Regions from separate parts of the Bradyrhizobium sp. AZCC 1719 genome, predicted to be linked through region 2. Evidence: riboswitches for the same ligand, from Rfam matches in the RefSeq annotation. Region 2 holds a riboswitch; the other holds the start of a gene.
The links. Region 2 has a riboswitch for cobalamin ahead of V1292_RS12350 (ribonucleoside-diphosphate reductase subunit alpha). Riboswitches for the same ligand answer to the same signal wherever they lie in the genome.
Positions count from the first base shown of each region.

Region 1: it holds a riboswitch for cobalamin, as region 2 does, so the genes downstream of both, V1292_RS10160 (TonB-dependent receptor) here and V1292_RS12350 (ribonucleoside-diphosphate reductase subunit alpha) in region 2, are expected to answer to the same signal.

Region 1 is NZ_JAZHRU010000001.1:2,142,340-2,158,345, forward strand. It holds gene V1292_RS10130 (N-acyl-D-amino-acid deacylase family protein) at 1-251, opposite strand, end outside; gene V1292_RS10135 (MFS transporter) at 340-1,554, opposite strand; gene V1292_RS10140 (hypothetical protein) at 1,729-3,003, shown strand; gene V1292_RS10145 (hypothetical protein) at 3,473-3,715, shown strand; gene V1292_RS10150 (hypothetical protein) at 3,746-4,036, opposite strand; gene V1292_RS10155 (hypothetical protein) at 4,043-4,282, opposite strand; gene V1292_RS10160 (TonB-dependent receptor) at 4,578-6,848, opposite strand; cobalamin riboswitch at 6,962-7,159, opposite strand; gene V1292_RS10165 (FecCD family ABC transporter permease) at 7,294-8,337, shown strand; gene V1292_RS10170 (ABC transporter ATP-binding protein) at 8,334-9,116, shown strand; gene V1292_RS10175 (ABC transporter substrate-binding protein) at 9,116-9,949, shown strand; gene V1292_RS10180 (MBL fold metallo-hydrolase) at 10,060-11,100, opposite strand; gene V1292_RS10185 (DsrE family protein) at 11,283-11,726, opposite strand; gene soxB (thiosulfohydrolase SoxB) at 11,741-13,489, opposite strand; gene V1292_RS10195 (hypothetical protein) at 13,574-13,891, opposite strand; gene soxA (sulfur oxidation c-type cytochrome SoxA) at 13,888-14,754, opposite strand; gene soxZ (thiosulfate oxidation carrier complex protein SoxZ) at 14,751-15,062, opposite strand; gene soxY (thiosulfate oxidation carrier protein SoxY) at 15,079-15,573, opposite strand; gene soxX (sulfur oxidation c-type cytochrome SoxX) at 15,630-15,950, opposite strand.
Region 2 is NZ_JAZHRU010000001.1:2,596,834-2,612,839, forward strand. It holds gene V1292_RS12295 (cell envelope integrity protein TolA) at 1-19, shown strand, start outside; gene tolB (Tol-Pal system beta propeller repeat protein TolB) at 91-1,422, shown strand; gene V1292_RS12305 (putative bifunctional diguanylate cyclase/phosphodiesterase) at 1,604-3,937, shown strand; gene V1292_RS12310 (N-acyl amino acid synthase FeeM domain-containing protein) at 4,101-4,841, shown strand; gene pal (peptidoglycan-associated lipoprotein Pal) at 5,143-5,634, shown strand; gene ybgF (tol-pal system protein YbgF) at 6,201-7,346, shown strand; gene tilS (tRNA lysidine(34) synthetase TilS) at 7,397-8,428, shown strand; gene ftsH (ATP-dependent zinc metalloprotease FtsH) at 8,696-10,618, shown strand; gene V1292_RS12335 (hypothetical protein) at 10,753-10,992, shown strand; gene V1292_RS12340 (hypothetical protein) at 11,033-11,233, opposite strand; gene metE (5-methyltetrahydropteroyltriglutamate--homocysteine S-methyltransferase) at 11,398-13,788, opposite strand; cobalamin riboswitch at 13,903-14,116, opposite strand; cobalamin riboswitch at 14,250-14,467, shown strand; gene V1292_RS12350 (ribonucleoside-diphosphate reductase subunit alpha) at 14,582-16,006, shown strand, end outside.

The DNA.
Region 1 (16,006 bases), 450 kb from region 2:
ACGCCGTTCTGCGAGGAGGGCGTGATGTCCTGGCTCCAGGTGACCTGGCCGTCATAATGGGTGTGGACGTCGACGAAGCCCGGCGTGACCAGCTTGTCGCGGGCGTCGATTTCCTCCTTGCCCTTCGCGGCGACCTTGCCGACTTCGGTGATGCGGCCGCCTGCAATCGCCACGTCGGCTTCGAACAAGTCGCCACCCTTGCCATCGGCAACGGTGCCGCCGCGGATCACGAGGTCGGGGGTCGAGGTCATGGCTTCCATCCCGCTTTTTGATTTTGTTGCCGCATCATCCGACCTCATCGGATGCTGTCAACCGGCGGGGATGACGCTCAGGAATGCATTACAGCGGCTTCGGGACCGCAGGCTTGCGGTCGGTCACCAGCGCCAGCAGCACCGTCAGCACCATGAAGGCGACAGAGGCGCCGAACACCCAATGCGGCAGGCTCTGGTCCATGATCCAGCCGAACAATAACGGGGAGAGTATGCCGCTGAAATTGAAACCGGTGGAGACGATGCCGAAGGCGCGGCCCGCGGCGCCCGCAGGAGCCGCGTTGCGCACCAGCATGTCGCGCGAGGGGGCGATGACGCCGCCGAGGAATCCGGCCAGCCCCATCGCAGCGGTCAGCACCACCGACGGCAAATTGATCGTCGCAATGATTGTAATGATGATGGCGTTGATGGCAAAGCACGCAGCGGCGACATTGCCATGCCGCTTGGTGCGGTCGGCGAGATAGCCGCCGGCGAGCACGCCGGCCGCGCTGGCGCCGAGATAGGCGGTCAGCGCGACGTTGGCGGCCGAGATCGTCACGCCATAGCCGCTCATCAGCGCAACGACTCCGAAATTGCTGATGCCAGCACTGGACAGGCCGAGCAGCATGAAGAAGATCGTCAGCACGATGATCGCAGGCGTCACGATGCTCTGCTGCGGCGCTGCAGGGTCATCGGTCTTGCGATCGGCCGAACTGGCATCGGGAATTCTGACCGCGATCAATAGCAGCGCCGCCACTGGTCCCACCGCGCCGGCCACGATCAGCGCGCCAAGCCCGCCGACGGCTGTCACCAGCATGAGCATGATCGTGGGCGCCACCGCACCGCCAAGGAAACCCGCAAAGGTATGGACCGAAAACGCCCGGCCCATCCGCGCTTCATCCATATGTGTCGACAGGATCGCATAGTCGCAGGGGTGATAAACGCTGTTGGCAAGGCCAAGCAGCGCGGCCGAGAGGATCAGCGAGACGTAGCTCAGGTGCAGGCCGAGCATGATCAGCGCGAGGCCGCCGACGGAGAGGCCGATAAGCAGCACTTTTCGCGCGCCAATGTGGTCGGCGAGATAGCCGATCGGGGCCTGCGTCAGGCCGGAGACGACGCCGAACACCGTGAGCGCGAAGCCGAGCTCAATGTAGCCGACGCCCAACTGCTCCTTCAGGAACGGAAACAGCATCGGCAACACAAACAGATGGAAATGGCTGACCCAATGGGCGACCGAAATCGCCGCGAGCGTGCGCAGCGACGTGTCCGCTTTGGCTTGTTGCGGTGCGGCCAGAATATCGACCATGTCAGCTCAAAAATCCTGTGTAACTTTGGGCCCGGCTGGGCGGGGCCGAAAATATAGGCAGGCCGCTATTTGTCCATAAATGCCGTTGCATGGCAGCCCCGGCGCAGGGCAGGGCGCACGAAATGCCGCCATTAAATTGCGAGACAAAGGCGGCCCACGGGGCAATGATCCGGCATGCCTGATCCCGCAAAACCGCTCCGGGTACTGGTCTCCGAAGGTTCCTCGACCTCGGCCCGCGAGGCCATTACGATTCTCGGTCTTTCGGGCCATCACGTCGAGGTCTGCGATCCCTCACCCTGGTGCCTGTCGCGGTTCTCGCGCTTCGTTCGCAAATTTCACCGCTGCCCTGGGCTGCGGGACGATCCCGCCGGTTACCTGACCTTTGTCGAGCAGCGACTGGCCGGCGAAAAATTCGACGTGCTGCTGCCGACGCATGAGCAGGGATTTTTGTTTGCGCGGGTTGCGCAGCGCATCGAAGGCCGCGCCGGTCTCGCGCTGCCGGACTTCGAGAGCTATCGGCAAGCGCATAGCAAGGCCGGCTTCAGCCGGCTGCTCGATCGGTTGGGATTGCCGCAGCCGCCGACGCGCATCGTGCAATCCGCGCAAGGGGTGCGCGATGCGGTTCGCTTGCCGGCCGTCGTCAAAGCCTCTGTCGGCACCGCCAGCCGCGGCATCTGGTTCGTGCGCAGCGCGGACGACCTGATGCGCGCGCTGCACGATCTCGGCGGCGGCGATGCATTCGCCGGTGAGGTGCTGGTGCAAGACCTCGTCGCAGGCACCACCGAGAAAGCGCAATCGGTATTCTGCCGCGGCCGGATGCTCGGCTTTCATGCCTATCGGCAGATCGCCGCCGGCATCGGCGGCGGCGAGGCGATCAAGCAGAGCGTGAGCCGGCCGGTCGTTCGCGCTTACGTCGAGCAGATCGGCCGGGCGCTCGATTGGCACGGCGCGCTGTCGGTCGATTACATCATGCCGGACGTCGATACCGCGCCATTGCTGATCGATTGCAATCCGCGGCTGGTCGAGCCGATGAATGCCTATCGTTCCGGCGTCGATCTCGTCGGACTTTTGCTTCTGATCTCACTGGGCGAGACGCCGGTTCCGTTGCTTGCAAGCCGCGAGGGCGTGCTCACGCACCTGGCGATGCAGGCGTTGCTCGGATGTGCGGCGCGCGGCGGAACGCGGCCCGCCATTCTCAGGGAATGCTTGCATCTCGCTGCGGCGCGCGGGCCGTATGCCGGCAGTAGCGAAGAACTCACTCCGGTGCAATCGGACTGGATCAGCGCCGTGCCGTTGGCGGTGACGGCAGCCGTGCTGCTGGTTTCGCCGAAGCTGGCGATCAAACTAGCGCTCGGCGGTTTTGGCGCGCATCTGCTCGATGCAACGAGTATTCGGGTGATTGAAAGCGAAGGCTTCCACCAACACCGCTCGTCATCGCCAGCGAAGTGAACCGTAGGTTGGGCAAAGGCGCCCTTCGCGCCGTGCCCACCCTTTGCACCGCGATCTCGTCTTGAATGGTGGGCACGCTGCGCTTTGCCCACACTACGGGCTTCGCGGGCGATGACAACTTTTATGAGGCTACAACGGCTCATCATCAGGACCATAACGGTCCCGCTTCGGCGTAGCGATGTCGCCGTCCTCGTGGTCCTCCTCCTCCTCAACCGGCGGGGGCGGCGGCTTCTTCGGTTTGGCATCGCCTTGTTTCGGAGGCTCGCTGTTCTTCCTGCCTGTTCCGCCCATATGATTTCACCAAAGTGATGCTTCTTCGCCGGATCAATCGGCGTTTGCGCTGCATGCCGACTCAGGGTAACGGCATGACCTCAATCTAGTCGCGCCCGGAAGGCATCCTAGCGCCAGTTAAACGATTCTTCCCGCCCTTTTTGCGGCTTCAGCTCGAAGGGCATTACATGGAGCCAGTATGAAGAAGCCCCGCATTGCGCTCGATGAACCGCAACAGCGCAAGATCCTCCGCGCCGACAAGGCGCCGAGCACCGGTTACTCGCTGGTCGTGGATGGCCATTTCAAGTCGCATCACGATACGGTCGAGGCGGCCGAGGAAGCGGGCATGGCGTTGAAGAACCGCTTCCAGATGCTTCAGGTGCAGGTTTACGATGCCGAGAACAAGACGCGCTCGATGATCGATTGGCCGGGGCCGGCGTAACGCCGGATCTTTGAGCTCGATCGGCCGATCTCAGGTTCGTCGTCCGCCGTTCTGCTGGCTCGCCAGCCACTCGGACAGGGCCACCGGCTTCTCGTCGGGCCGCTTTGTGCTGCTGCGCGCCTTCTTTGCGGCCTTTGTGGCGGGCGCACGTTTCGGCTCGGCTGCTTCGCGCGCGAGCCGCAATGCCTTCAGCTTCGCCATATTGTCGAGCACGGCTTTCGCCGCTGCGTCGCGTTCGGCCTTGCCGGACTTTGCGTCCTGAGCCGCCTTGGCAGCCTTGTCGAAGCGCGCCTGGGCGCGATCGCGATCCTCTTTCGTCATTTCAAGTCAGCCTCTTTTCGCAATCCTGGCTCTGGTCTTGCCCTTGACCTTCGATTCCGGCGGATTTGCACGGTCGGCCGCTTCCTTTGCCAGACGCAGCGCGCGCAGCTTCTCGGTTCGCTGGCGGATCGCGATATCGGCAGCCGCGATCTCGGCCATCGCCTTGATGCCGTCGACTTCCTGGGCGCGCTTGCGGTTGAGCCTCATTTCTTTCAGCTCGGCGGCGCTCTTCGGCTCATCATTCATGTCATACCTCTGAAATCACGACTGATATCGTCGAGCGGTCTGTGGCCCATTTACCACGGATCGGCGCGCAGAGGATGTTATTTTCGGTCGAAAATGGCGCAGTTTCTGACAGAATCTGCCTTGATATGAAGGGTTGGCGGGGAACACGGCAGGTCGAGCCGGTCCGGCAGCAAGCCGAACCGGCTAGAGCCTTCTCGGTTCTGATTGAATCAGAACCGGGCTCTAGATTCTTGTTTTGACGCGTTTTCTCGACGCGAACCGGCGTCCACTTCGCTTGAAAACGCTCTAATGTCGGTCAGAACGTCGCGCCGGCCTTCACCATGAAGGTGCGGCCGGGGAGTGGATAGGCCGCGAAGCGGCCCGGCGTGAACGAGCTTGCGATCGCGTAGTCGTAATAGAGCGCGTTGAACAGATTATTCACGCCGACAGACCAGAAGAAGCGGTCGTAGGCGCCGCTCAGTTTCAAATCGACGGTGGCGTCCGCCGGAATGCGGCGCTGGGTGTTGGCCTGGTCATTGTCCATGATGCGTTCGCTCCAGGCCCGCACGGTAGCGTCCAGCACCAGATAGTTCTGCCAGATGTTCCAGGTCACGCCGCCGCTCGCGGTGTAGCGCGAGACCAGCGGGACGTCGTTGCCGGCAAACGGTCCCTCGCGAAACATGGCGCGGGTGTAGGCCACGCCGCCCCGCAGCAGCACGCTGTCGCTGACACGCAGCGAAGCGCTGGTCTCCGAGCCGTAGCGGCGGGTCGGATCGAGGTTGACGTTGAAGAACAGCACAGGATTGAAATGGATCTCGTTCTCGAGGTCCATGTTGTAGATGCTCGATTGCATCTGGAAGCCGCCGGACTTGATACGGAAGCCGCCCTCGATGTCATGCGAGGTCTGGGTCTTCAGTTTGAATTCGCCCGGAATCGCGGCGAATGTGAAAGGATCGAACGAAGGGCCGGAGGACACACGCTCGTCGACGTCAGGAGTGCGGAATGCGCGTGCGGCACGGCCGAACACGGTGAAGACGTTGTTGAAGCGATGCTCGAGACCGACATGCAGCGCATATTGCGTTTCGTTGCTGTCGAGCGGAATCGCCCCGGTGCCGAACGCAAACGGGGCGGTCCCATCGAAGCGGTCGCGCGCGGTCAAGTCGGTGTTTTGGACTCGAACGCCATAGGAGAAGTCGGTCGTCGGCAACAGGCCGATTGATTGCTGCCAGTAGCCGGCCAGCGTCTGCTGCGCCAGATCGTACCTGTGAAACGGCGTGAGGCCTTTGAATGCGCCGCGATCTTGGTGGAAGGTGGCATCGTAATAATCGATTCCGGTCAGAATCGACGACGGAATTCCGAATATCGTATTCTTGACGCTCAGCCGCGGCGTTATCGACCAGGTCAGCAAATTCGCATCGACGTAAGTGGATGCGAAACTGGAGCCCGGGTTCGTGCCAAAGAATCCTAATTGCTGCTTTTTTTCCCGCACGCCGCCGTCGACGATGAGTTCCGCGCCGTTCCAAAGCGATTTGGTGAAGCCGGCCGTGGCGCTGGCGCCCTGCTTGTTGGCATAATCGAAGGGCGTGCCGGTGCCTCTGCGGTCAGTGGCCAGTTCGTCGAGTCCGATGGAAGGCTGAACGAAGCGGCCGCCGGGGAGGCCCAGCTTTTGATCGTCGCCCGATAAGGTCAGGAATGCGGTGAGGCCAGGGGTGGTGTAGTTGATGTTGCCGATGCCGTTGCGCTGATCGAGCGCGTTGTTCACCCGGTATCCATCGGACTTGACGCCGTTGCCATAGAACGAGGCTGACCATGGGCCCGAGTTCAACGCAGTCGAAACAGAGGCCATACGCTGGTTGAAGGACCCAACTCCGGCTTCGCCGCGGATCGAGACCGGCGGACCGCCGACGCCGGTCTTGGTGACGATATTGACGACGCCGCCGATTGCGTTGTCGCCGTAAAGCACTGCGCCGCTGTTGCCCCTGGTGATCTCGATGCGTTCAATTGACTGAAGCGGGATAGTTGAAAGATCGACGCCGGCCTTGTCGATGTCGTTGAGCCGGCGGCCGTTGATGAGAACAAGCGTGTTGTTGGTGGCGAACGCGCCGAACCCGCGGACGTCGACCGTGGTCCCGGCGCCGTTCACGCCGCCGTACAGGTTGGTCAGTTGCACGCCCGGGGTTTGCGCGATGATCTCCTGCACGGTTTGCGCCGGCGAGTGCGCGATGTCCTCAGCCGTGATCACGGTCGAAGATGTTCCGACGATGCCGGAGAATTGCCGGCCGCCAGCTCCGCCCACACCTTGCGAAACGCTTTGCGATGGGACGTTCGAGCCGGTCCCCGCTGCGGGTCTCGTGCCGCTCGATGGCGCAGCCGCCGGCACGACGCGGCGCGAGGTCGATGGTTCATCGTAGGTCGGTTTGGCGCGCGTCCTGTTCTGGTCTCCGGGCGAGGTGACCTCGATCGGCGGCAATTGTTCGGACGCCGGCGTCTGCGCCTCTGCGCCGGAAATGCCGAGCGATACGATCGGTATGAGAAAGCTGGAAGCAAGCCAGACGCGCCGCCGCGTGGCTGTGTTGGTGAAAGACATGACTTGGACCTCGGTATGACGTCAGTGGCACGTCACAGCGAACCAAGTCTCACCATGTGCTTTGAGCAGCTCAGGTGAAGCTAATGTCTGTACTCCCCGACCGACATCTTCGCGTGTGACCACGGCTGACGGCAGGTCTCCTGGCTCGCGGGTCGTTACCCATCGTCGCCTTCCCAGGACCGAGATGCCCAGTGGCTCATGACGAAGGATTCGCCGCTTACAGTTGCGGGGGCAGCCGCGGAATTGGGGGATTTCCCCGCACCGCATTCCCTTTTGATCCCCAAACGGGAACCGTCGGGAACTATGGTAGAAGTTTGTCAAAGTCCGAGTCAATGCGCCCCGGGGCGTCCGGCGATCCTCACTGGACGAGTGCGCTATTTTTGCCGCATGAGCACGTCTGCCCGCCACCTGTACCGGGGCGGGTAAACCTGCTTTAGGACGATCGATGAGTGTTGAGGCCGTAACCCTGACCAATGAGGAAGCCGCGCGCCGGCGGATCGGCGCGACGGCAGCCCTTGCTGCCCTCGTGGTGCTCTTGACGCTGATCTCGCTCGGCATCGGTCCGGTGCGGCTGTCGCCGCTTGCGGTGGCGGAAGCGCTGTTCGGCGGCGGCAGCGAGGTGGCGCAGGTGATCGTGCGGGAGATCCGCCTGCCGCGCATGCTGCTGGCGCTGGCGATCGGTGCCATTCTCGGGCTGTCAGGCGCATCGCTGCAAGGTTTGCTCCGCAATCCGCTGGCCTCGCCCTCGCTGTTCGGCGCGCCGCAATCGGCCGCGTTCGGCGCAGTGCTGGTGATCGCGCTCGGGCTGGCCGACGTCCGCTCCTATGCGCTCCCGGTCGCCGCGATCGTCGCGGCGTTTGCTTCGGTGTTCGTGCTGCTTTCGATCGCCGGCCGCAACGCGGGTTTGCTGATCCTGATTCTGTCGGGGCTGGCGATTTCGAGCTTTGCGGGGGCCGCCACCGCCCTGGTGATGAACCTCTCCAGCAATCCGTTCGTGGTGCTGGAGATCGCATTCTGGCTGCTCGGCTCGCTGGAGGACCGCAGCTTTCAGCATGTGATGCTGGCGTTTCCCTTCATCATTGCCGGCGCGCTGATGCTGTTCAGCCAGCGCCATGCTTTTCGGGCGCTGGGCCTGGGCGAGGAAACCGCGCAGAGCCTTGGCGTCGATGTCGGGCGTCTACGGCTGTTCGTGATTTCGGGCGTCGCGCTCGGTGTGGGCGGCGCGGTCGCCGTCACCGGCACCATCGGTTTCATCGGCCTGGTCGCGCCGCATCTGATGCGGCCGTTGATCGGCCACGATCCCGGGCGGCTGTTGGTGCCGAGCGCACTCGCAGGCTCGGCGCTATTGCTAGCTGCCGATATTGCGGTGCGCATCATTCCCTCGACGTCGGACATCAAGGTCGGCGTGCTGACCTCGATCATCGGCGTGCCGTTCTTCCTCTATCTGATCATGCGCGAACGCCGCGCGCTCGGCGGAGGCGTCGCATGAGCGAGGCCGCGCTGCTGATCGCAAGGAGACTCGGCGTGCGGCTCGCCGGCCGCGTCGTGCTGAAGGACGTTTCGCTGGCGCTATCGGCGGGACACCTGGTGGCGCTGGTCGGCCCGAACGGCGCCGGCAAGACGACGTTGTTGCGGGCGCTGGCCGGGCTAATCCCCTCCGAGGGCGAGATCGCGGTCGGCGGCGATGCGCTGGCCTCGCTGCCGCTGCGCGAGCGCGCCAAACGTTTCGGTTATCTGCCGCAGGGGCATCTCGTGCATTGGCCGCTGCCGGCGCGCGATATCGTGGCGCTCGGCCGCTACCCGCATGGCGCAACCGATCCGGCGCGGCTGTCGCCGAAAGACGCCGAGGCCGTGCTGCGCGCGATGCAGGCGGTCGACGTGATGGAGTTCAGCGATCGCCGCGTCACCGAGTTGTCCGGCGGCGAGCGCAGCCGCGTGGCGCTGGCGCGTGCGCTCGCGGTGGAGGCGCCGATCATCCTGGCCGACGAGCCGACCGCCTCGCTCGATCCGCGGCACCAGATCGACGTCATGAAGAACTTGCGCGCGACCGCGGACAAGGGCGTGCTGGTCATCGTGGTGACGCACGATCTCGGGCTTGCTGCGCGGTTTGCCGACCATGTGCTGGTGCTGAAGGAAGGCAATCTGGTGTCGTGGGGTACGCCGGGCGAGGGGCTATCGGAGCAGGTGATGGCGGACGTGTTTCGCATCAGCGCCTATCGCGCGGAATATCAGCGTGAGGCGGTGATCGTTCCCTGGGCGGATATCTGATGCGACGGTTCGGCTTTCTTGTCGCGATCGTCGCGTTGGCGATGTCAAGCGGCGCGGCATTCGCGGCCAGCCTTCCGCGTATGGTGTCGATGAATGTCTGCAGCGATCAGTTGCTGCTGACTCTGGCCGACCCCGAGCAGATTTTGGGACTCAGCCGCTTCGCGCGCGACGGCTGGCAATCGCGGGCGGGCGACATCAGCCGCTATCCGGTATTATCAGGCGCGGCCGAGGACGTGCTCTTGCTCAAGCCGGACCTGGTCATCGCCAGTGCGTTTGACAAGCGTTCGACGCGGGAGCTGTTGAAGACGAAGGGCCTTCATCTTGCCGAGCTCGCCGTGCCGCGAAACCTCGACGAAGCCCGCGCGCAGATCCGCGAGGTCGGCGACATGACCGGGCACCCCGATCGCGCGGCCGCCGAAATCGCGCGGCTCGACGCCGCGCTGGCGCGCGCCCGCCGTGCCGCTGCCGAGCGGCATTATCGCGTGCTGCCGCTGTCGCGGCGCGGCTGGGTGGCGGGCAGCGACGGCTTTCTCGGTTCGCTGCTGAGCGAGGTCGGGCTGCGCAGCGCCGCCGGCGATCTCGGCTTTGCCTTCGGCGGATTTGCCTCACTGGAAGCGATCGTGTCCGTGAGGCCCGACTTCATCGTGGTTTCGCAAGCCGGCGATTATGCGCAAGACGACGGCCAGGCGTTTCTGGTCCATCCGGCGCTGGAGCGCTTCTACCCGCCGGAGCGGCGCATCGTGATTCCGGAGCGCCTGACCGAATGCGGCGGCGTGATGCTGGCCGACGCGCTGGATGCGCTGACGGCGGAATTGGCGCGGGTGGGGCGGTGAGGCTTGCTCGATTTTGTAGGGTGGGCAAAGCGAAGCGTGCCCACCATCCAGAGTCGATGTGCTGATAGATGGTGGGCACGGCGCTTGCGCCTTTGCCCGCCCTACGATCTTCACCCTTGAACCACCGGCCCACCGACCTTCTTCCACGCGTCCAGCCCGCCTTCGATATGCGCGGTGTTGGCCAGCCCCGCGTTCTTTGCCGCGGCCACCGCCATCGCTGAGCGCTCGCCGAAGGCGCAGAAGAACACCACCCGGCGGCCGGTCGCGGCGGCGACTTCGCGCAGCATGCCACCGGGCTGCAGGCTTTCGCAGATACCGGGATAGGGCGCATGCAGCGCGCCCGAGATCGTGCCATGCTTGGCGCGCTCGCTGGTCTCGCGCAAATCCACCAGCAGAATGTCGGGCTGGCCAAGGCTCGCAATCGCGTCGCGGGCACAGAGCGCGAGTCCCTGCTTGGCAAGCTCCTCCTGGTGCAGGCCGACATGCATGTTGGCGGGCACCGCGACGTCCATCATCTTCGGGTTCGGCAGCTTCAGGTTCGCCATCAACTCAATGTACTCGTCGACGTTGCGTACCTGCAGCCGCGGATTATAGCGGCGCTCCTCGCCGATGGTGGAAACCGTGTCGCCCTTGTAGTCATGGGCGGGGAATACCAGCGTCTCGTCCGGCAGTTTCAGAAGCCGGTTGAAGATCGATTCATATTGTGCGCGCGAAGAGCCGTTCTGGAAATCGGTGCGGCCGGTGCCGCGGATCAACAGCGTGTCGCCGGTGAAGACGCGGTCACCCATCAGATAGCTATAGGAATCGTCGGTGTGGCCGGGCGTGTACATGACATCCAGGCTCAACCCCTCGATCGTCACCTTGTCGCCGTCGGACACCCGCATCGAGACCACGTCGGCCTTGCTCTGCTCACCCATGATGGTGATGCACTGGGTGCGGTCGCGCAGTTCGCCGAGGCCGGTGACGTGGTCGGCGTGCAGATGGGTGTCGACCGCCTTCACCAGCCGCAGATCGAGCTCGCGCAGAAGCTGGCAGTAGCGATCGGCCTTTTCCAGCACGGGATCGAGGATCAACGCCTCGCCGCCGGCGCGGCTCGCCAGCAGATAACTGTAGGTGCCGGACACGCTGTCGAAGAGTTGACGAAAGATCATGGCTACACGTCCGCGTTAACTCAGGTTGGATCAAGGCCGGACGTAGTTCCAGCCCTGCTCCTGCAATTCCATCATTCTACCACGCTTCCGTCATTGCGAGGAGCGTAGCGACGAAGCAATCCATGCATCCGCATGGGGATAGATGGATTGCTTCGCTTCGCTCGCAATGACGGCGGAGGCGGTCACGGCCGCACTAGCGTATACCCGTTCTCCGTCAGAAACAGGATCTGCGCGACGCCGACCTGCACCGGCGTTGCCGCGGCGATGAACTCCGGCCGCTTGCCGGCCTCGCGTTCGAGCGTATCGACGGTGTTGAGGCAGACGTCGAAACGCGCGCCTTGCGCGACCAGGCTCTCGACCATCTTGCGGTTGGGATTTTCCGGGCGCAGCAGGTCGATGCCGGGGCCGAACGCGACGACCTCGATCGCCACCTTGTCGGGGTCGTAATGCTTCATCAGGTTGCTGGCGACGCTGAGCACGAGGCCCTGCTTGCGCGGATCGCTGTCGGAGAGCTGCAGCACGATCTTGTGCTCGGCGAACGGCTTGTCCTGCAGCGGTGCCTGCTGGGCGCGGGTCTCTGGCGCGGCGGTTGTAATCAGAAGCGCCGCGGCCATCACGCGAAGCATAGTCGAAAAGCCCGTCATGCCTGTCCCGCAATGCCCGGATTGCCTTCAACGCCTTTCAGTGTCACGCCCGGCGGCGAGCGGTTCGGCGGTTTGCCCGACCTCAGATGCCTTGCGACGACATCCCAGACCGGCGCGCCGTTCTGCTCGTTGACGGAAGCCCAGCCCGCCACTCTGTAGTGCTTGTCGGCTTCCAGCGCGCGGCCATTGTCGAGCTTGAGCTCGGAAATCCGTTTTCCCACGGTTTCAGTCGGCGTGCAGGTGTAGGCGAGCCCGCCGACGCGGACCATGTCGCCGCCCTGCTGGTAATAGGGGTCGGTGTTGAAGAGATTGTCGCAGATGTCTTCCAGCACGTCCTTGATCTGACCGCCGGTCATGGTCTGGACATAGGTTTCCGGATAGGTGACGGCGGTCTGCGCCATCACGTCCTCCATCGTAAGCGGCTGGCCGGCCAGCGCCGTCGTACCCCAGCGAAAACCCGGCGACAGCGCGATCTCCGCGTTCAATTCGCCGAGCAGCGCGTCACAAATGAGTTGGTCCATGCTGCCGCTGAAATTGCCGCGGCGATAGAGCAGACGGTCGGCTACACCGAGCTTCTCGCTAAGCGCAACTGCCTGCGGCTCGCGGATCTCATCGATCAGCGCCTGCATCGCCGGATCGGGCTTCAGCAGTTCGGAAAACACCGGCAGTAGCCGGTAGCGCACTTCCTTGATTTTGCCCTTGCCGATGTCGAGGTCGAGCACCGCCAGAAATTTTCCGTTCGAGCCGGCATTGGTGACGAGCGTGGTGCCGCCTGCGTTGGTGACGGCAATCGGCTGCGGCACGGCGTCATGGGTGTGGCCGCCGAGAATGACGTCGATGCCGGTGACGCGGCTGGCGAGCTTGAGATCAACATCCATGCCGTTGTGCGAGAGCAGAATGACGGCGTCGACCTTGTCGGTGTTACGATGCGTATCGACGAGTTTCTGCAGCTCCTCGTCGCGGATGCCGAACTTCCAGTCCGGTGTGAAGCGCTTCGGATGGGCGATCGGCACGTAGGGGAACGCCTGTCCGATCACGGCAACGCGATAGCCACCGATTTCCTTGATGACGGACGGCTTGAACACGCGCCCCGATGCCGGGTCGAACGCCTTGGCGTCGTTGAAGGCGGCTTCTTCAGTGAGATAGACGTTCTGCGCCAGGAACTCGCCCTTGAAGCGTTCGAGGTTGGCGCGCAGCGCCTTCTCGCCATAGGTGAATTCCCAATGGCCGGTCATCGCCTCGATGCCGAGCAGGTTGGCGGCCTCCACCATGTCGACGCCACGCATGGTATTGGCAAGACCGGTGCCCTGCCAGAGATCGCCTCCGTCCAGCAGCAGCGAGCGGCCGGAGCCGGCTTCGCTGCGCATGCGATCAATCAACGTCTTCAGATGCGCGAAGCCACCGAGCTTGCCGAACCGGCCGGCGGCCTTCTCGAACTCGACGTAGGTGAAAGCATAGGCATCGGCACTGTCCGGGCGGATGCCAAAGCGATCGAGAAAGGCGTGTCCGACCAGATGCGGCGGGTTGCCCTGCATCGGTCCAACGCCGAGATTGACGCTCGGCTCGCGGAAGAACACCGGCCGAAGCTGCGCATGCGTATCCGTGATGTGCAGGATACGTGCATTGCCGAACCGCTCGAGGTCGTAAACGCCCCCATTATCGGCGCCGCGCGCCAACCGTGGCAGGCTGCCTGACAGGGTGGCAGCGCCCGCTAGCGTCAGAAAATCGCGGCGGCGGATGGTCATGCGGGTCTCCGCGCGTCGTGGTGGCGCTTATCTCTTGAGCATGATCTTGTCGGAAAACCGGTTTCCACTTTTCCGGATCATGCTCTAGCGTATTTCCAGATCCTTCCAGCGGGTCTTCTCGCTGGTGGCCTGGAAGATCGAAGCCTTGGCCAGCGCCTCCGCTTCCTTGGCCGATGCGGCGGCCTTATCGAAATCACCCGCGTCCGCTGCCTTCTTCGCCGCCGCCAGCGTGTTCGCCGTGGTGGTCCATTGGTTGCGTAGCTTGCCGGCCTCCTTGTTGGCGGCTTCAGCCGCGGCGTAGGCCGCCTTGAATTCCTCCTCGGAGCCCGCGGCGAGCGCGAGTACAGCATCCGCGGCAAATAGCGCCAGAACTAATGCGGATTTCTGCATCAAGTTCCTCATGGCCGCGCTCCTGGACCTGAAATCGGCAGTCCGTTGCTGACATAGGACAGGTAATATTCGACGTTGCGATATTCGTCATCCTGCGGGCTGAGCGGCACTGCGCGGATCTGGCTGTTGCAGGTGGTGAAGCGCCGGCTGGTGGTGCCCATGCCGCTCCATTCCGAGCGGTAGATCGGCATTGCGTTGACGATGCCAAGCGCGGGCGCGAGGATTTCGGCGCGGATGCGTTCGCCCGGGCTCTGCACGTGGCAGGTGGCGCAGGAGAAATTGAGCTGGCCGCGGCGCGTGTAGAAATATTCCTTGCCGTTTTCGTAAGCCGCGAGCGCGCGCGGATCGTTCGGGATCTTGATGTCCATCGGCTTGCCGCGCGAGGTGAAGGCCATGTAGGCGGTCAGCGCCGCCATTTCGTCCTTCACATAGGAGAACGGCGGCTCGCCATTGGCCTCGCGGCAGCGGTTCAAGGCCAACTCAAGGGTGATGACCTTGCCTTCCTTCTCGTCGAAGTAAGGGTAGTTCTGACGGATGCCGATGCCGCCGTTCGGGAAGCAGTCGGCATAGGTCTTGCCGTTCTTGAACGGCTTGGAGAACATCTCCTTGCCCATTTCGAGCGAGAACTCGTAGGGCGGGAATTGCTCCTTGTCCTGCCACTGCCGATAAAGGTCCTCGTTCATCGAATAGGGGCCGTTGACGAAGTCCTCGAACTTTACCTTGGGAAATTTGTCTCTGAAGAACTTCTGGAACGCCTTGGCGTCGGCGACAGGATCGATCTTGTCGTCGGCTGCCAACAGCGGCGCGCCCGCCAGCGTCAGCGCGGCGAGCGCAATCGCGGCGGATGCCAGGAGGATCGCGGATCGCAGCTTCATTGGATCTTCGCCGTGGTGGTGTCGGTCGCGCCCTTGTTGTCGACCCAGCTTATTTTCAGCTCGTCACCCTTCTTGGCGCCCTTGAACGCGAACTTGACGTAGGGGTCCTTGGAGATACCACCGCCCCAATCGGCGGCGAACACGTTCTTGCCGTCATGCTCGAAGGTGAGCTGCTGGATGAAGTGCGGCGGAATGGTCTCGCCCTTGGCGTTCTTGACGAAGCCGGAATCCATCGGATGCTGGATCAGCGCCTGCACCTCGGTGATGTCGCCGTTCGAAGAAGCGCGCACGCGAATGGTGGATGCCATGTGAGTTCTCCCTGCCTTAACCGCCGCAACCGCCGACGGTGACTTTGACTTCCTTGGACGCGCTGTAGAGCTTGCCGCCGGCTTCCACCAGCACGGTCACGTTGCTGGTCTTGGCCATCTTGATGCGGTTGGCGACGCTCGGCAGCGTGCCGGCCGGGATGTTGTACTTTGCGATCAGCACGTTCGGATTCTCACTGACGAGGAACGCAACCGAGGTTACGTCGGCAAGGGTTGTAGAGACCGAGATCGGCACCACGGCGCCGTTCTCGGCGATCTCAGGCGCGTCCATCTTGACCTTGTCCGATGGCTCGGCGGTCTTGCCGTAGAGCGTCTTGATGACGTCGGCGTCACTCTTCTGCTTGAACGCCTCTTCCGGATATTTGTCGTTGGCCGCGGCGAGCGCCGGCGTCAGGCCGAAGGGAAGGTTGCCGAGGCCGATGAGCGCGACTGCGCCGGCACCCTGCAGGATCAGTCGCCGCGTGGTCGAAAATCCAACATCAATCTTATTCATCGAAAATCTCCTAAAACCTGCGTTGGCACGTCACAGGCTTGATCTCTCGTCTTGCGTTAAAGCGTCTGCAGGAAATCCACCACCGCGTCGATTTCCTTTTCGGTCAGGATCCGATTGCGTCCGAACGGCGGCATCACGGTGAGCGGATTGCGCAGGGTCTCGTCATGGAGAATGGCGACGAGATCCTCGCGCTTCGGATATTTGCTCTTGATGTCGACCAGTTCGGGCCCGATCGTGCCGGGAAGGTTGCCGCCCTTGATGACATGACAGGTCAGGCAATTGCCCTTGCTGCGGTCGAAGGCCAGCTTGCGGCCTTCATCCACCGCGGATTGCGCCTGCGCGGCGCCCGCGGACGCCAGAGCGACGAGCAGCGCCAACGCCGGAAGCTTTGCGGATTTCGTCGGGAAATGATCGGTCACAGGCGTTTCCGTAA
Region 2 (16,006 bases):
GTTCAAAGAAAAAGTCTGATTGCGCTCGCCCGTTGGCGATCACACATGAGCAAGATCGAAGCGATGACTGACAAAGATGGATTGCCAACAATGCCGTTCCGCCTGAACCGCCGGCAGATCATTACCGGAATGGCTGCGCTTGGCGCGGTCGCCGGCGGTCGCAACGCCTTCGCGCAGGCGCCGAAGCGGATCCCCATTCCCGAAGGTGAGTTCGTTCCGCTGCCGATCGCGATCCCGAATTTCGTGGCGGGCACGCCTGGCGATGCCGAGGTCGGCGTCGGCGTATCGCAGGTCATCACCAACAACCTCAAGCGCAGCGGGCTGTTCGCGCCGATCGATCAGGCCGCCTTCATCGAGCGCATCACCAATATCGATACCGCGCCGCAATTCCAGAGCTGGAAGCAGATCAACGCGCAGGCGCTGGTGACGGGACGGATGACGCGGCAGGGTGACGGCCGCCTGAAAGCGGAATTCCGCCTCTGGGACGTCAACACCAACCAGCAGCTCACCGGCCAGCAATACTTCACCTCGCCGGAATACTGGCGGCGCATCGCGCACATCATCTCCGACCAGATCTATGAACGGCTGACCGGCGAGAAGGGGTATTTCGACAGCCGCGTCGTGTTTGTCGACGAGACTGGGTCCAAGGAGCGCCGCGTCAAACGGCTGGCGCTGATGGATCAGGACGGCGCCAATGTCAGGTATTTGACCAGGGGCTCCGACCTCGTGCTGACGCCGCGCTTCTCGCCGTCGACGCAAGAGATCACCTACATGGAATTCGGCCAGGGCGATCCGCGCGTCTACCTGTTCAACGTCGAGACCGGGCAGCGCGAGATCGTCGGCAATTTCCCCGGCATGTCGTTCTCGCCGCGGTTCTCGCCGGACGGCCAGCGCATCATCATGAGCCTGCAGCAGGGCGGCAATTCGAACCTGTTCGTGATGGATTTGCGTTCGAAATCGACGACGCGGCTGACCGATACGCCGGCGATCGACACCTCGCCGTCCTATTCGCCCGACGGTAGCCGGATCTGTTTCGAATCCGATCGCGGCGGCAAGCCGCAGATCTACGTGATGCCGGCCACCGGCGGTGGGGCGCAGCGCATTTCGTTCGGCGAGGGCAGCTATTCGACGCCGGTGTGGTCGCCGCGCGGCGACTACATCGCCTTCACCAAGCAGGGCGGCGGCGCGTTCGCCATCGGCATCATGAAGACCGACGGCTCGGGCGAACGAATTCTTACCTCCGGTTTCCACAACGAAGGTCCGACCTTTTCGCCGAATGGCCGGGTCGTCATGTTCTTCCGCGATCCCGGCGGCAGCGGCGGGCCGTCGCTGTACACGGTCGATATCTCCGGTCGCAACGAATTGCGCGTACCAACGCCCGGTTTCGCCTCCGATCCGGCGTGGTCGCCGCTGTTGTCATAATGGAACCCGGCCGCGCGGACGGCCTGTCATTAACCGGCAAACATTGCCTAGCCTGCTGATTTTTCAGGCAGATTTCCACAACCGGAAACGCACGGCAACGTCTCGGTAACGATGTTCCCTCAGAAAGACTTCATCTCAGAAGGGTAGAACTACGCACCCCTAATAAGACGCGTGCCCCCATATGCAGCTCGCAAATCAGAGCGGAGAGCCGGATCAGCGACAGATATCGCCGAAGATTGCGGCGGCGCTGATCGATTCGCTGTTCGAAACTCAAGGTCCGGTGCACGTCGGCATCTTCTTCCTGGCCGTCGCGGCGAGCCTGACGGCGCTGAAGACCGGCGAAAATCTGATCTGGGCGTGCGTCGGGCTTCTACTGTTGGCCGGTGCCATCAGGGCTTTCGATTTGCAGCGGTACCAGGCGTGTAAAGCGAACCTGACGGCCGACGAAGCTGAGCGGTGGAAAAAGCGATATCAGATCGGGGCGATTATCCAGGCCGCTGCAATCGGCATATGGGGCGCCGTCACCATGCTGAGCAGCGACGACGCCGTCGCCCATATGATTTGTTTGTCCGTCATTACGGGGGTCTTATCGGGAGGCGCAGGCAGGGCCTATGGACGGCAATGGACATTCCAGTTGCAGGCTGCACTTGCCTTCGGTCCAACCGTGATCGCGCTGGCGCTGCGTGGCACGCCCTATTACGTCGCGATGTCGGTCATCACCGCTGCATTCCTTATCGTTGTCATGCAGATGTCGGCCAATTTGCACGGCATATTCTTGCGGGCGCTTCTGGCGCGCGAGCGCGAGGCGGCGCTCGCCGGACAGTTCGATACCGCCTTGAACAACATGCCCCACGGTCTGTGCATGTTCCGCGGCGACGGACAGCTCGCGGTGATGAATCACCGCTTCTGCGAAATGATGGATCTGTCCGAAGATCTCGTGCAGCAGGGCGCGAGCGCGCCCGACATCATCGCCGCCTGCGTGATTGCCGGATCGATCTCAGCGGCGAGTGGACAAATGATCCTCGCCGAAATCGAGAATTCACAGGCCAAGGACGTCATCACCGCCGACCCCGACATCACCAGAAACCGTTCGCTATCGTGGACCTTCCAGCCGATGGCCGGCGGCGGCGCAGTGGTGCTCCTGGAAGACATTACCGAGCGGCGCAACTCCGAAGCCAAGATCAGCCATCTGGCCCGCTACGATGAGCTCACCGAACTCCCCAACCGGGTCAATTTCCGCGACGAGATCGGACATCTTCTGGCAGCCCAGCAGGGCGCCGAACAGTTGTCGGCGCTGCTTTTCGTCGACCTCGACCAGTTCAAGCAGGTCAATGACACGCTCGGCCATCCCTGCGGCGACCAGTTGCTGTGCGCGGTGGCCGCTCGCCTGCGCGAGATGCTGCGGCCCGAGGATTTCGTGGCGCGCTTCGGCGGCGACGAGTTCGTGGTATTCCAGCAGAACGTCCAGTCCCCCGACGACGCCGCCGGTCTCGCGCGGCGCATCGTCGATCGCCTGAGCGAGCGCTACAAGATCGACAACCATCTGGTCGAGATTGGCGCCAGCGTCGGCATTGCCATGAGCTCGCGCGGCGTCAGCGCCGACACACTGCTCAAGAATGCCGACATGGCGCTCTATCGCGCCAAGGCCGACGGCCGCGGCACCTTCTGCTTCTTTCGGGAGGAGATGGCGCAAATCGTCGAGTCCCGCCGTATCCTCGAACTGGACCTGCGCAAGGCGCTGGCCAACGAGGAGTTCGAGCTGTTCTTCCAGCCGCTGGTCAACCTCAAGTCGGGCCGGATATCGACCTGCGAGGCGCTGATACGCTGGAATCATCCAGTCCGCGGCACGGTGTCGCCGACCGATATCATTCCAATCGCCGAGGATATGGGCCTGATCGTCGATCTCGGCCGCTGGATTTTGCGCAAGGCCTGCATGGAATGCATGAAATGGCCTGAAGCCGTCAGCGTTGCCGTCAACTTCTCGCCGCAGCAGTTCCATCAGCGCGACGTGCTCAGCGAAGTCCGCTATGCACTCGAGGTCTCCGGTCTGCCGGCGAACCGGCTCGAAATCGAGATCACCGAATCCTCGCTGCTGCGTAACACGCAGTTGACCCACGACGTGCTGTCGCAATTGCATTCGCTCGGCGTGCGGATCTCGCTCGACGACTTCGGCACCGGCTATTCGAGCCTCAGTTATCTGCACAACTTCCCATTGCAGAAGGTGAAGATCGACCGCTCCTTCCTGGAAGGGATCGATAGCGACCGTCCGCTGACGCTGCTGCGCGGCGTGGCGCGGCTGTCAGCCGATCTTGGAATGTCGGTCGTGGTCGAGGGCATCGAGACCAACGAGCAACTCGAATTGATCAGCGCCGACGGGGCGGTAACGGAAGCGCAGGGCTATCTGTTCAGCCCGCCGGTCCCGGCCGTGCGCGTCCGGCAGTTGCTCAATGCGTCGCACGGTCGCCGCATGCCTGACGACCAGCTCATCGCTGTTTCTTCGCGATCGATCGCCTGACTTCAGCGTAATCAATCCCCCCTGTTCGTGCTCTCGACACGGCTACCCCCGGCTTTGCGGGTTGCAAGGGTTAACCCTAACGTGTCTAAGCCTTTGCAATTTTGTTAAGGAGCCGTTAATCTTTCTCACTCGTGGAAGTTGTTGTGGAAGGTTAGGAGTACAGATGAAGGCCGGAGCCGAACCGCGCACTTCGCTCTTTGGGCCGGAGTCAGGGTTGTCCGATCGGGTCGATTACCGACTGATGGAAACTCCCGAGGAAAAAGATTGCATCTATTTGATGCGTTACAAAGCCTATCTGCATGGCGGAGTAACCGCGCCGTCAGAGTCTGAGCGCGTCAGCGATCATTACGACGACGCCCCCAACGCCTGGATGTTTGGAATCTATGTTGACGGAGAACTCTGTAGTTCTATCCGCCTCAACGTCGTGACGTCAGAATGTCGGATTTCCGGTTCGGCCGACTTGTTCGGCGATGTTCTTCACCCGCGGCTCGATCAAGGTGAAGTTTTCATCGATCCGCTTCGTCTTGCTGCGCTCCCCGACAAGGCGAGGCGGTTCCCTGACCTTCCCTATCTGACGGTGCGGCTGGCCTATATGGCATGCGAGCATTTCAACGCCGATACCGGGCTCGCGCTCGTTCGTGCCGAGCACCAGGCGTTCTATCGCCGGGTCTTCATGTCCGAGGTCATCGCCGAGCCGCGTTCGTTTCCGGGCTTCTTGCCCAAGGTGGCATTGATGGCGTCCGATTACCGGGCCGTGCGGGAAAAGGTCATGACCCGTTTTCCCATCATGCGTTCGACGTCCGTCGAGCGGCGGATGCTGTTCCAGCGCGCCGGTGAGCGCCATTCCTCGCCGCGCGGGGTCGCCAGATCCTTCGAGCAGGCCTCGATCGTTCCGATTTCCTGAACCGGCCGGACAACGACGGACCAGACCATCCGCCCCATAGGCTCCTATCCGAATTCCGCGCCTTGTCATTCCTGGGTCACCGTTGCCTAAACACCGCAAATCCGGTGATTTCGGCCCCTGCGCGCTTGCCTTCACCCTCGCGCCACATTTACAAACCATTAACTATCGCGGTCGCTTTTCACGGTTTGTCGGCATTTGATCGGGTCTGGCAAGGTTCCATCAAGGTTGACGGAATGTTTGCTTAACCATCGACCTGTAGACCAGATAACAGTCGAAAAACGTGAGCGTTGGAGGCTCCGGAATGAAATACCAGATGCGTATCCTCCAGGGATGGAAGCTGGCGGCTGTGGTCGCTGTGGCGCTGTCGATGGGCGCCTGCGCCAAGAACAACGTCGGCGCCGATGGCGCGATGGCCAGCGCGGCAAGCCCGGGTAGCCAGCAGGATTTCGTGGTCAATGTCGGCGACCGCGTGTTCTTCGAGAGCGACCAGACCGATCTGAGCCCGCAGGCGATCGCCACGCTGGAGAAGCAGGCGCAGTGGCTGCAGACCTACAACCGCTACTCCTTCACCATCGAAGGCCATGCCGACGAGCGCGGCACCCGCGAGTACAACATCGCGCTCGGCGCACGCCGCGCCCAGTCGGTACGCAGCTATCTCGCCTCGCGCGGCATCGACCCGAACCGGATGCGCACGATCTCCTACGGCAAGGAGCGCCCGGTGGCGGTCTGTAACGACATCTCCTGCTGGTCGCAGAACCGCCGCGCAGTCACGGTGCTGAACGCCGGCGCCTGAGCCGTCAGGCCTTTCGCAGAGTTTCAAAGCCGGCGCCTTCGGGCGCCGGCTTTATTTTGGGCGCGGGATGCCGCCGAACGACGCGCCGAGGACGATCGGATTAGCGATGCCAAGGGCGTCGCAGAACGCGTGCACGTCGTCGCCCCATTGCGCCAGCGCTCGCGCGGGCCGTCCTCGCTGCGGCCGTTGCCGCGGTGGTCGAGGTAGACGATCTGGGCGATATCGGACAGGCGGAATAAGCCGGCCGGTAGATCGAGTGGTCGAAGCCTGGACCGCCATGGAGCATCAGCACCACCGGTATTTCCCGCATTACCGGGCCGTCGGGGACGAATTTCGCGCCCTCCACGTCGAAGAACAGCCGCACCCCGTTCACGGGCACGTGCATCGGCGGGTCTCCCTCGATTTGTGAACGGTCGGCCGCGTCGGGCGGCTTGTCTTGAAGCGGATACTAAACCATACCGGAATTCGGCGAGACGAATCGGAACGGCCAGTCACAATTCTGGCGTACTCCCTCTCTCAATGTGTTCTGCTTTCGTTTGACACGTGATTTTCGTCGTCAGGGCAAAATGTCATCCAGATTCCTCAATGCTGCCGGCGCCGCGGCGATTGCCGTGATGCTCGCTTTGTCTGTGCAGCCCTCGGTCGCACAGATCACGTTCCCGTGGGAGCGTTCCCCGCAAGGACCCCCGCAAGTCCAGGCGCAGTCCGACGACGCCGACCTGGAGATGCGGATCCAGCGGCTGGAAAATCAGCTCCGGCAACTGACCGGCCAGAACGAGGAACTGCAATACCGCAACCGCCAGCTTGAGGATCGGCTGCGGCAGCTCGGCGCCGCGCCGCCCGCGGCGGGCGGCCAGCCCCAGGGTGCGCAGCCCAGTGTGGCTGCAGCGCCGCCTCCAGTTCAGCCCGGCCCACCGCAGCAACAGGGCTATCCCCAACAAGCCTATCCGCAGCAGGGGGCTCGCCAGCCGCAGGGCTATCCGCAGGCCCAACCCGGCTATGACCGGCAACCGCAGATCGCCTCGCCGGCGCCCATCGCGCAGGAGCCGGGAGCCCCGGCGGTCGGCGGCCGCCGCCGCGGCGATGCGTTCGACCCCAGCCAGAATCCCAGCGCTCCCGGTGCGCCGCGTGCGCTCGGCGGCGGCCAATTGCCGATCTCGAATGAAGCTTCGGTCGGCGCGCCCGGCGGACGCGGACCCGGTGAGCCGATCAATCTCGGCGGTCCGCGCGATCCCGGTGGCGCCTTGCCGCCGCCCGCTGCAGCCGCACCGCCGCCGCGCGGCCCGGGGCCCGGCGCCAGCGCCGCGCTGACCCCATTGCCGCCCTCGGCCACCCCGAAGGACGAGTTCGATCTCGGCATCGGCTACATGCAGCGCAAGGATTATGCGCTGGCCGAAGAGACCATGAAGAACTTTGCGCAGAAATATCCGAGCGATCCGCTGATTGGGGATGCGCAATACTGGCTCGGCGAAAGCCATTTCCAGCGCCAGCAATATCGCGACGCCGCCGAAGCCTTCCTCGGCGTAACCACCAAGTTCGACAAATCAGGCAAGGCGCCAGACGCGCTCTTGCGGCTCGGCCAGTCGCTGGCGGCGCTGAAGGAAAAGGAAGCCGCCTGCGCGGCGCTCGGCGAAGTGACGCGGAAGTATCCGCGCGCATCTGCCGGCGTCAAAGCCGCCGTCGATCGTGAGCAAAAGCGGGTTAAGTGCTAAAGCGGAAGCCGGTCGAGGCCGCCATCGGTCTCGAGTAGACTGGCGATGCCATGCCTGACGACGACCACGCGCCGATCTCGGTACAGCAAGCGAAAGAGCTGTTCGCGCACTGGAAGGCCGCGCCAGCGCTCGTGCTGGCGGTGTCCGGCGGGCCCGATTCCCTTGCCCTGATGTGGCTTGCCGCCCGCTGGCGCCGTGCGCTCTCGCGCGGGCCGCGGTTGATCGCCGTCACGGTCGATCATGGCTTGCGGCCCGAGGCCGCGCGCGAGGCGCGCGACGTCAAGCGCCTCGCGCGCTCGCTCGATCTGCCCCATCGCACGCTGCGCTGGACCGGCACCAAGCCGAAAACCGGATTGCCGGCTGCAGCGCGGGAGGCGCGCTATCGCCTGCTGGCAAAAGCTGCGCGGGCGAGCGGCGCGACGCACATCCTCACCGCGCATACCCGCGACGATCAGGCCGAGACATTGTTGATGCGGATGCTGCGCGGCAGCGGCATCGCCGGTCTCGCGGCGATGGCGCGCGAGAGCGAGCGAGAGGGCGTGTGGCTGGCGCGGCCGTTGCTGGACATCCCGAAGTCCCGGCTCGTCGCGACGCTGGACAAGGCAAAGATCGCCTTTGCCGACGATCCCACCAATCGCGACGTGAGCTTCACGCGGCCGCGGCTGCGTGCATTGATGCCGGCTTTGGCAGAGGAGGGCGGCGACAGCCGAAATCTCGCGCGGCTGGCATCAAGGCTGGCGCGGGCGAATGCCGCGATTGAAGTGCTGGCCGACGGCGCCGAGCGCTATCTCGCGGTGAGAGATCGTGATGATGCCACGCGCTTCGGGTTCGATGCCCAGGCGTTTGCCGGTCTGCCCGAGGAAATCCGGCTTCGGCTGCTCAAGCGCGCGATTGACCGGGCCGGTCACGAAGGACCCGCGGAACTCGGCAAGGTCGAGGCGCTGCTGGCAGTACTGGACAACGCCATTGCGAACGGCCAAAAGCAATCAAGACTGAAACAGACGCTTGCCGGGGCCGCAATCAGCCTTACCGGAGGCCGAATTTATGTCGATGCAGCGCCGCCGCGGGGTAGCCGGGCGTGAGAAGCGTTCCTATCTCCCAATATCCGCAATATCGGGACGAAGAGCCTTAACCACCCCGGAAAAACACTGGCCTTTTGCGCCATTTTTTGACCGGGAATCGCGTTAAGATGCGTTAAATAGTCCCGTGTGGTTCCCTTGGCATTGACCCGGGCGCCACCTAGATTGGGTGCAGTGGACCGGGGATTCTCGCCTCACTACCCAAGGAATATTCTAGGGTTACTACCAAGGACATAGGGCCGCGATCCGCGCGACCACGAAGGAAGATCAATGAACGCCAATCTGCGCAACTTCGCCCTCTGGGTCATCATTGTCTTGCTGCTGTTGGCATTGTTCACGCTTTTCCAGAATCCGGGTCAGCGCACGTCTTCGCAGGACATCACGTTTTCGCAGTTGTTGAGCGAGGTCGATCAGAACCGCGTGCGCGACGTCGTGATCCAGGGGCCGGAAATCCACGGCACCTTTACCAACGGCTCCTCGTTCCAGACCTATGCGCCGAATGATCCGACGCTGGTGAAGCGTCTCTATGACGGCAAGGTCTCGATCACCGCCAAGCCGCCCGGCGATAACGTGCCGTGGTTCGTGTCGCTGCTCGTTTCCTGGCTGCCCTTCATCGCGCTGATCGGCGTGTGGATCTTCCTGTCCCGCCAGATGCAGGGCGGCGCCGGCAAGGCGATGGGCTTTGGCAAGTCGCGCGCCAAGATGCTGACGGAGGCCCATGGCCGCGTCACTTTCGAAGACGTCGCTGGCGTCGACGAAGCGAAGCAGGACCTGCAGGAGATCGTCGAATTCCTGCGCGATCCCGGAAAATTCCAACGCCTCGGCGGACGGATTCCGCGCGGCGTGCTGCTGGTCGGCCCTCCCGGCACCGGCAAGACGCTCATCGCGCGTGCGGTCGCGGGCGAAGCCAATGTGCCGTTCTTCACCATTTCCGGTTCTGACTTCGTCGAAATGTTCGTCGGCGTCGGCGCCAGCCGTGTCCGTGACATGTTCGAGCAGGCCAAGAAGAATGCGCCCTGCATCATCTTCATCGATGAAATCGACGCGGTCGGCCGTCATCGCGGCGCGGGCTTGGGCGGCGGCAATGACGAGCGCGAACAGACGCTCAACCAGTTGCTGGTCGAGATGGACGGTTTCGAAGCCAATGAAGGCGTGATCCTGATCGCGGCGACCAACCGGCCCGACGTGCTCGATCCCGCGCTGCTGCGTCCCGGCCGTTTCGACCGCCAGGTCGTGGTGCCGAATCCGGATGTCGTCGGCCGCGAACAGATTCTCAAGGTTCATGTTCGCAAGGTGCCGCTGGCGCCGGATATCAACCTCAAAACCATCGCGCGCGGCACCCCGGGCTTCTCGGGCGCCGACCTGATGAACCTCGTCAACGAGGCCGCGCTGACCGCCGCCCGCCGCAACAAGCGGATGGTGACGCAGGCCGAGTTCGAGGAGGCCAAGGACAAGGTGATGATGGGCGCCGAGCGCAAGTCGCTCGTCATGACCGAGGAAGAGAAATTGCTGACAGCCTATCACGAGGGCGGCCACGCCATCGTCGGCCTGAACGTCGTCGCGACCGATCCGATCCACAAGGCGACGATCATTCCGCGCGGCCGCGCGCTCGGCATGGTGATGCAGTTGCCCGAACGCGACAAGCTGTCGATGTCGCTCGAGCAGATGACCTCGCGCCTCGCCATCATGATGGGCGGACGCGTCGCGGAAGAACTGATCTTTGGCCGCGAGAAGGTTACCTCGGGCGCGGCCTCCGACATCGAGCAGGCGACGCGTCTGGCGCGCATGATGGTAACGCGCTGGGGCCTGTCGGAAGAGCTCGGCACCGTGTCCTACGGCGAAAACCAGGACGAGGTGTTTTTGGGCATGTCGGTGTCGCGCACGCAGAACGCCTCGGAAGCGACCGTCCAGAAGATCGACAAGGAGATCAAGCGGCTGGTCGAGGAAGGCTACAACGAGGCCACCAAGATCCTCACCGAGAAGCGCGAGGATCTCGAGACGCTGGCCAAGGGCCTGCTCGAATTCGAGACGCTGAGCGGCGACGAGATCATCGATCTCTTGAAGGGCAAGAAGCCCAACCGCGAGTCGGTCTTGGAGCCGAGCACGCCACGCGCTTCCGCCGTACCCCCGGCCGGCAAGCCGCGCCCGCGTCCCGATCCGGACCCGGGTCTGGAGCCGCAGCCCCAGGCGTAAGCGGCGCTCAATTCTGAACAACGAAAAACGCGGCGATAACGCCGCGTTTTTTTATGTCGCTGACCTCGTCGTTCTGCGAAGTGCAGACGGGGATGGATTTGAGCGATGACTATTGAGGATGGGGTGACCGTCGGATGAAAATCCCTGAATTGCGGCGCGCTCTTGCAGCGCTCGGCGTGCAGCGCCGAGCCGTGAGCATCGACGGCGTCAAGGCGACAGAAGAGCAATATCGCCTCGAACGGGATGGGGACACCTGGGCCGTCTACTATTACGAGCGAGGAAACAAGAACGAACTCCGGCAATTCGCTACCGAAGATGATGCTTGCGAGCATTTTCTCAAGATCGTCCGGAACGACCCCACGACCAGAAGGTAGGCGTCCCGTTCACGAGCTGACCGGGATTGATTTCGAACCGTCAAGGCGCCGCGGCTGGTGCCCCGAGGTGTACAGCCAGAATGTGTTCCGGCGTCTCCGTCACCTCGATGGTCTGCCCATCGCCGCCGACAAAGGTGAGCACGGTGCGCTCCCCGTCGCGCGACATGCTGCCGACGAGCGCAATATTGATGTGAATGGGTCGCCCCGTCTCGAATCTCGTGCATTGAATCCAGAAGCGCATAGCGGTCTCCTCATATTGCCTGCAGCAATCAAAACGGGCCGTAGGGTGGGCAAAGCGAAGCGTGCCCACCCTTCAAACCGACGATCTCGGAAAGATGGTGGGCACGGCGCAAAAGTGCGCCTTTGCCCACCCTACACAAGCTTACCCGTCGCCGACCGGTAACGTTACGCCATCGCCCGCAATTCGCGGGCGGCGGCGACCATATTGGCGAGCGCGGGTCGGACCTCCTCCCATTTGCGCGTTTTCAATCCGCAATCCGGATTGATCCAGATCTGGGTATCCAGGAGCCGCTCTCGCGCCAGCTTCAGCAGGCCGGTCATCTCGCCGATCTCGGGGACGCGCGGCGAATGGATGTCGTAGACTCCAGGGCCGATTTCGTTCGGATAGCGGTAATCCCTGAACGCATCGAGCAGCTCCATCTTCGAGCGCGAGGTCTCGATCGAGATCACGTCGGCGTCCATCGCGCCGATCGCGCCGATAATGTCGTTGAACTCCGAGTAGCACATGTGGGTGTGGATCTGCGTTTCGTCGCGCACGCCGGACGAACAGAGGCGGAAGGCGTCGACGGCCCAATCGAGATAAACCTTCCATTCGGACTTGCGCAGCGGCAGGCCCTCCCGCAGCGCTGCCTCGTCGATCTGGATCATGCCGGCGCCGGCAGCTTCGAGATCGGTAACCTCGTCGCGGATCGCGAGCGCGATCTGCCGGCAGGCTTCGCTGCGCGGAATGTCGTCGCGGACAAACGACCAGTTCAGAATGGTGACCGGGCCGGTGAGCATCGCCTTCATCGGCTTTGTCGTCAGCGACTGGGCGTATTGCCACCACTCGACCGTCATCGGCTTCGGGCGAGAGACGTCGCCGAACAGCACAGGCGGGCGAACGTAGCGCGATCCGTAGGATTGCACCCAACCGTGCGTAGTGAAGGCAAAGCCCGCCAGCTGTTCGCCGAAATACTGCACCATGTCGTTGCGCTCGAACTCGCCATGCACAAGCACGTCCAGCCCGATATTTTCCTGCCAGCGCACGGTGCGGGCGGTCTGGTTCTGCAGGTAGAGCTTGTAGGCTTCGTCCGTCAGGGCGCCCCTGGCGTGCGCGGAGCGGGCGTTCCTGACGTCGGCGGTTTGCGGGAACGAGCCGATGGTCGTGGTCGGGAACGCCGGCAGGTTGAAGCGCTCGCGCTGGACGGTAGCGCGTTCAGCGAAGATGCTGGCGCGGAAGCGCATCGGTTCATCGATGCTGGCAACGCGTGCCGCTACCTTCGCATCGTGAATGCGCGGCGACGCCTTGCGGGAGGTCGCCGCCTGATCCGATGCCTTCAGGCTGGCTTCGACTGCTCTGCGGTCATCGGCGAGTGCCGTTCCGAGCGTGGCCAGTTCCTCGAGCTTTTGTATCGAAAACGCCAGCCAGCTCTTGATTTCGGGATCGAGCCCGGTCTCCAGTGCCAGATCGATAGGGACATGCAGCAGCGAACAGGAGGGAGCGATCTGCACGCGATGCTTGCCAAGTTTGGCGATCACGGGCTCGAGCCGATCGAGAAGCCGGCTCAAATCCGCGCGCCAGATGTTACGGCCATCGATGATTCCGAGCGACAGCACGCGGTCATCAGGGAAGCCGGCAAGCTCGTCGATCTGCTCCGGCGCGCGCACGAGGTCGAGATGCAGGCCGGCGACGGGCAGGGATAGCGCGGTGTCGCGGTTGGCGCCGAGCCCGCCAAAATAGGTCGTCAGCATGATCTTGAGCTGCGGTACGGCGCTCGCGATCTCCGCATAGGCATAATGCAACGCCTGCTGGGCGACGATGTCGAGGTCGAGCACCAGACACGGCTCGTCGATCTGCACCCATTCCGCGCCCCGGTAGGCAAGTTCGCGGAGCACCTCGACGTAAACCGGCATCAAGCGATCAAGCAGGGACAGCGGATTGAAACCGGCATCCTTGCTCTTGGCGAGTTTGAGAAACGTGACGGGGCCGACCAGCACGGGGCGGGTTTGATAGCCCAGCGCCTTGGCTTCCTCGTATTCCTCGATCGGCTTGCGCGAGGCGAGAGTGAACTGCTGATCCTTCGCCAGTTCGGGCACCATGTAGTGGTAGTTGGTGTCGAACCATTTTGTCATCTCGAGCGCCGGCACGCCGTGCGCGGCGCCATGTCCGTGATGGGCATGGCCGCAGCTCGCCTCATGCGGCTTGCCTTGCGCGCCGCGGGCCATCGCGAAGTAAGTCGCAAGCGAGACCGACCCGCCGTTCCAGCGATAGATCTCCGGGATTGCGCCGACCATCACTGATGTGTCGAGCACCTGGTCGTAGAACGAGAAATCGTTCGACGGGATCACGCTGACGCCGAGCTTTTTCTGGCGCGCCCAGTTGGCGGCGCGAAGGCCGACGCCGGTTTCGATCAGCGCCTTCTCGTCGGTTGCGCCCGACCAGAAACACTCCAGCGCGAATTTCAGCTCGCGGCGCGGACCGATGCGCGGCGTGCCGAGGGAGGCAACGGAAAGTGAAGCAGTGGAGATGGTGGAAGAAGACGTAGCTTTGGAAGAAGTAGCATTGGAAGTAGACATTGGCTTAACCCCAAAAGTTGGGGGCAAAGGCCGAAGTGACACGTCTGGATTTTTCGCGGACGGCAGAGCGCGCGCGGAAAATCGCAACCGCACCACCGGGACACCCCGCCCGAGGACGTGTATGTTGTCGAGGCAGGTCTCCTGGCTCGCGGGTCAATGCTGCTGTCCGGCCTTCCCGAAACCTTGCGAGGTCTCAGTGACTTTGTTGGACAGCGGCTCGCCGCTTACAGTTGCGGGGGCAGCTCCGGCTTTGGCTTTTCGGCCGCACCGGCTTCCCTCTTAGCTTCGGAAGAACGTCTCCCGAAGAACCACGACGGGTCCACTTATCGGCAACGCGGCAGGCGCGTCAACTCGACGACATTCACCGGTGCGTTGTGATCGTTGTTCACAGCCAGAGGGTTCCGTCGCCGAAATTCTTGCACATCGCCCGCTCGCCCCATTGACAGCCGCATCCGAATAACACCAGATATAGCCGTCACGGTCCGCCATGGCCCAACACATGGTGGCTAAGAGGGAAGCCGGTGATCGCGCGAAAGCGCGAAAATCCGGCGCTGCCCCCGCAACTGTAAGCAGTGAGTTGCTCCCGAATCTTACGTCACTGATGCGGCATCGCATTGGGAAGACACGGGAACAACGGCGACCTGCGAGCCAGGAGACCTGCCGCGACACCGAAGAAAACGTCCACGGGCGGGGTGTCCCGGCGGCGCTTGCAGATTCGTGCCCGCGTTTTCGCGTGGGCTAAAGCTGTAGCGTCTTCAGACATCCGGCCCCAACACCATCACGGGGTCTCTTGATGTCACTCTCTCTCGATCGCGAAGCCAACGCCGCTCCATTCATCCGACTGCGTCCCGAATCGCTTGCCGCCTCGGAAGCGCAGCCGCCGATGCAGGTGATTCGCCGCAACGGAACGGTCTCGAAATTCGACGCGAGCAAGATTTCGGTGGCGATGACCAAGGCGTTTCTCGCGGTCGAGGGACATGGCGCGGCGGCCTCCCGCCGCGTGCATGAAATCGTCGAGCAACTGACCGCCGAAGTCGTCGGTGCGCTGTCGCGCCGGATGAGCGAGGGCCGCACCTTTCATATCGAGGACGTGCAGGACCAGGTTGAACTTGCCCTGATGCGCAGCGAGCATCACAAGGTCGCGCGCGCCTATGTGCTCTATCGCGAGGAACGCACGCGCCAGCGTGCCGGACAGGACGTGGCCAAGGCCGCCCCTCCATCGGGGAAGCCCTCGTTACGTGTCACGCTGGCCAGCGGCGCGCAGGTCCCGCTCGATATCGCGCGGCTGACGCTGATCATCGAAGAAGCCTGCACTGGTCTCGAGGGCGTCGGCGCCACGGCGGTGCTCGCCGAGACGCAGCGCAATCTCTATGACGGCATCAGCGAGGACGAACTGGCGCTGGCGTCGGTGATGGCCGCGCGCACGCTGGTGGAGCAGGAGCCGAACTACGCCTATGTCAGCGCGCGGCTCTTGCTCGACAAGCTGCGCACCGAGGTGCTGTCTTTCGTGCATGATACGCCGACCAGCGCGTCGCAGGCCGAGATGGCCGAGCGCTACGGCGAGTACTTTCCGGCCTATATCAAGGCCGGCATCAACGCCGAACTGCTCGATCCCGATCTGGCACGCTTCGACCTGAAAAGCCTTGCTGCCGCGTTGAAGCCGGAACGCGACCTGGCGTTCCAATTCCTGGGTCTGCAGACGCTGTACGATCGCTATTTCCTGCATGTGCACGGCAACCGGATCGAGCTGCCGCAGGCGTTCTTCATGCGCGTCGCGATGGGGCTGGCCGTCCGCGAGATCGACCGCGAGGCGCGCGCCATCGAGTTCTACGATCTGTTATCGTCGTTCGACTTCATGGCCTCGACCCCGACGCTTTTCAATTCCGGCACGCTGCGGCCGCAATTGTCGTCCTGCTTCCTCACCACCATCGCCGACGATCTCGACGGCATCTTCAAGTCGGTCAAGGACAATGCGCTGCTCGCAAAATATTCCGGCGGACTCGGCAACGACTGGAGCCGCGTGCGTGGGCTCGGCGCGCACATCAAGGGCACCAATGGCGAAAGCCAGGGCGTGGTGCCGTTTCTAAAGGTGGCCAATGACACCGCGATCGCCGTCAACCAGGGCGGCAAGCGCAAGGGCGCAGTCTGCGCCTATCTCGAAACCTGGCATATCGACATCGAGGAATTTTTGGACCTGCGCAAGAACACCGGCGACGAC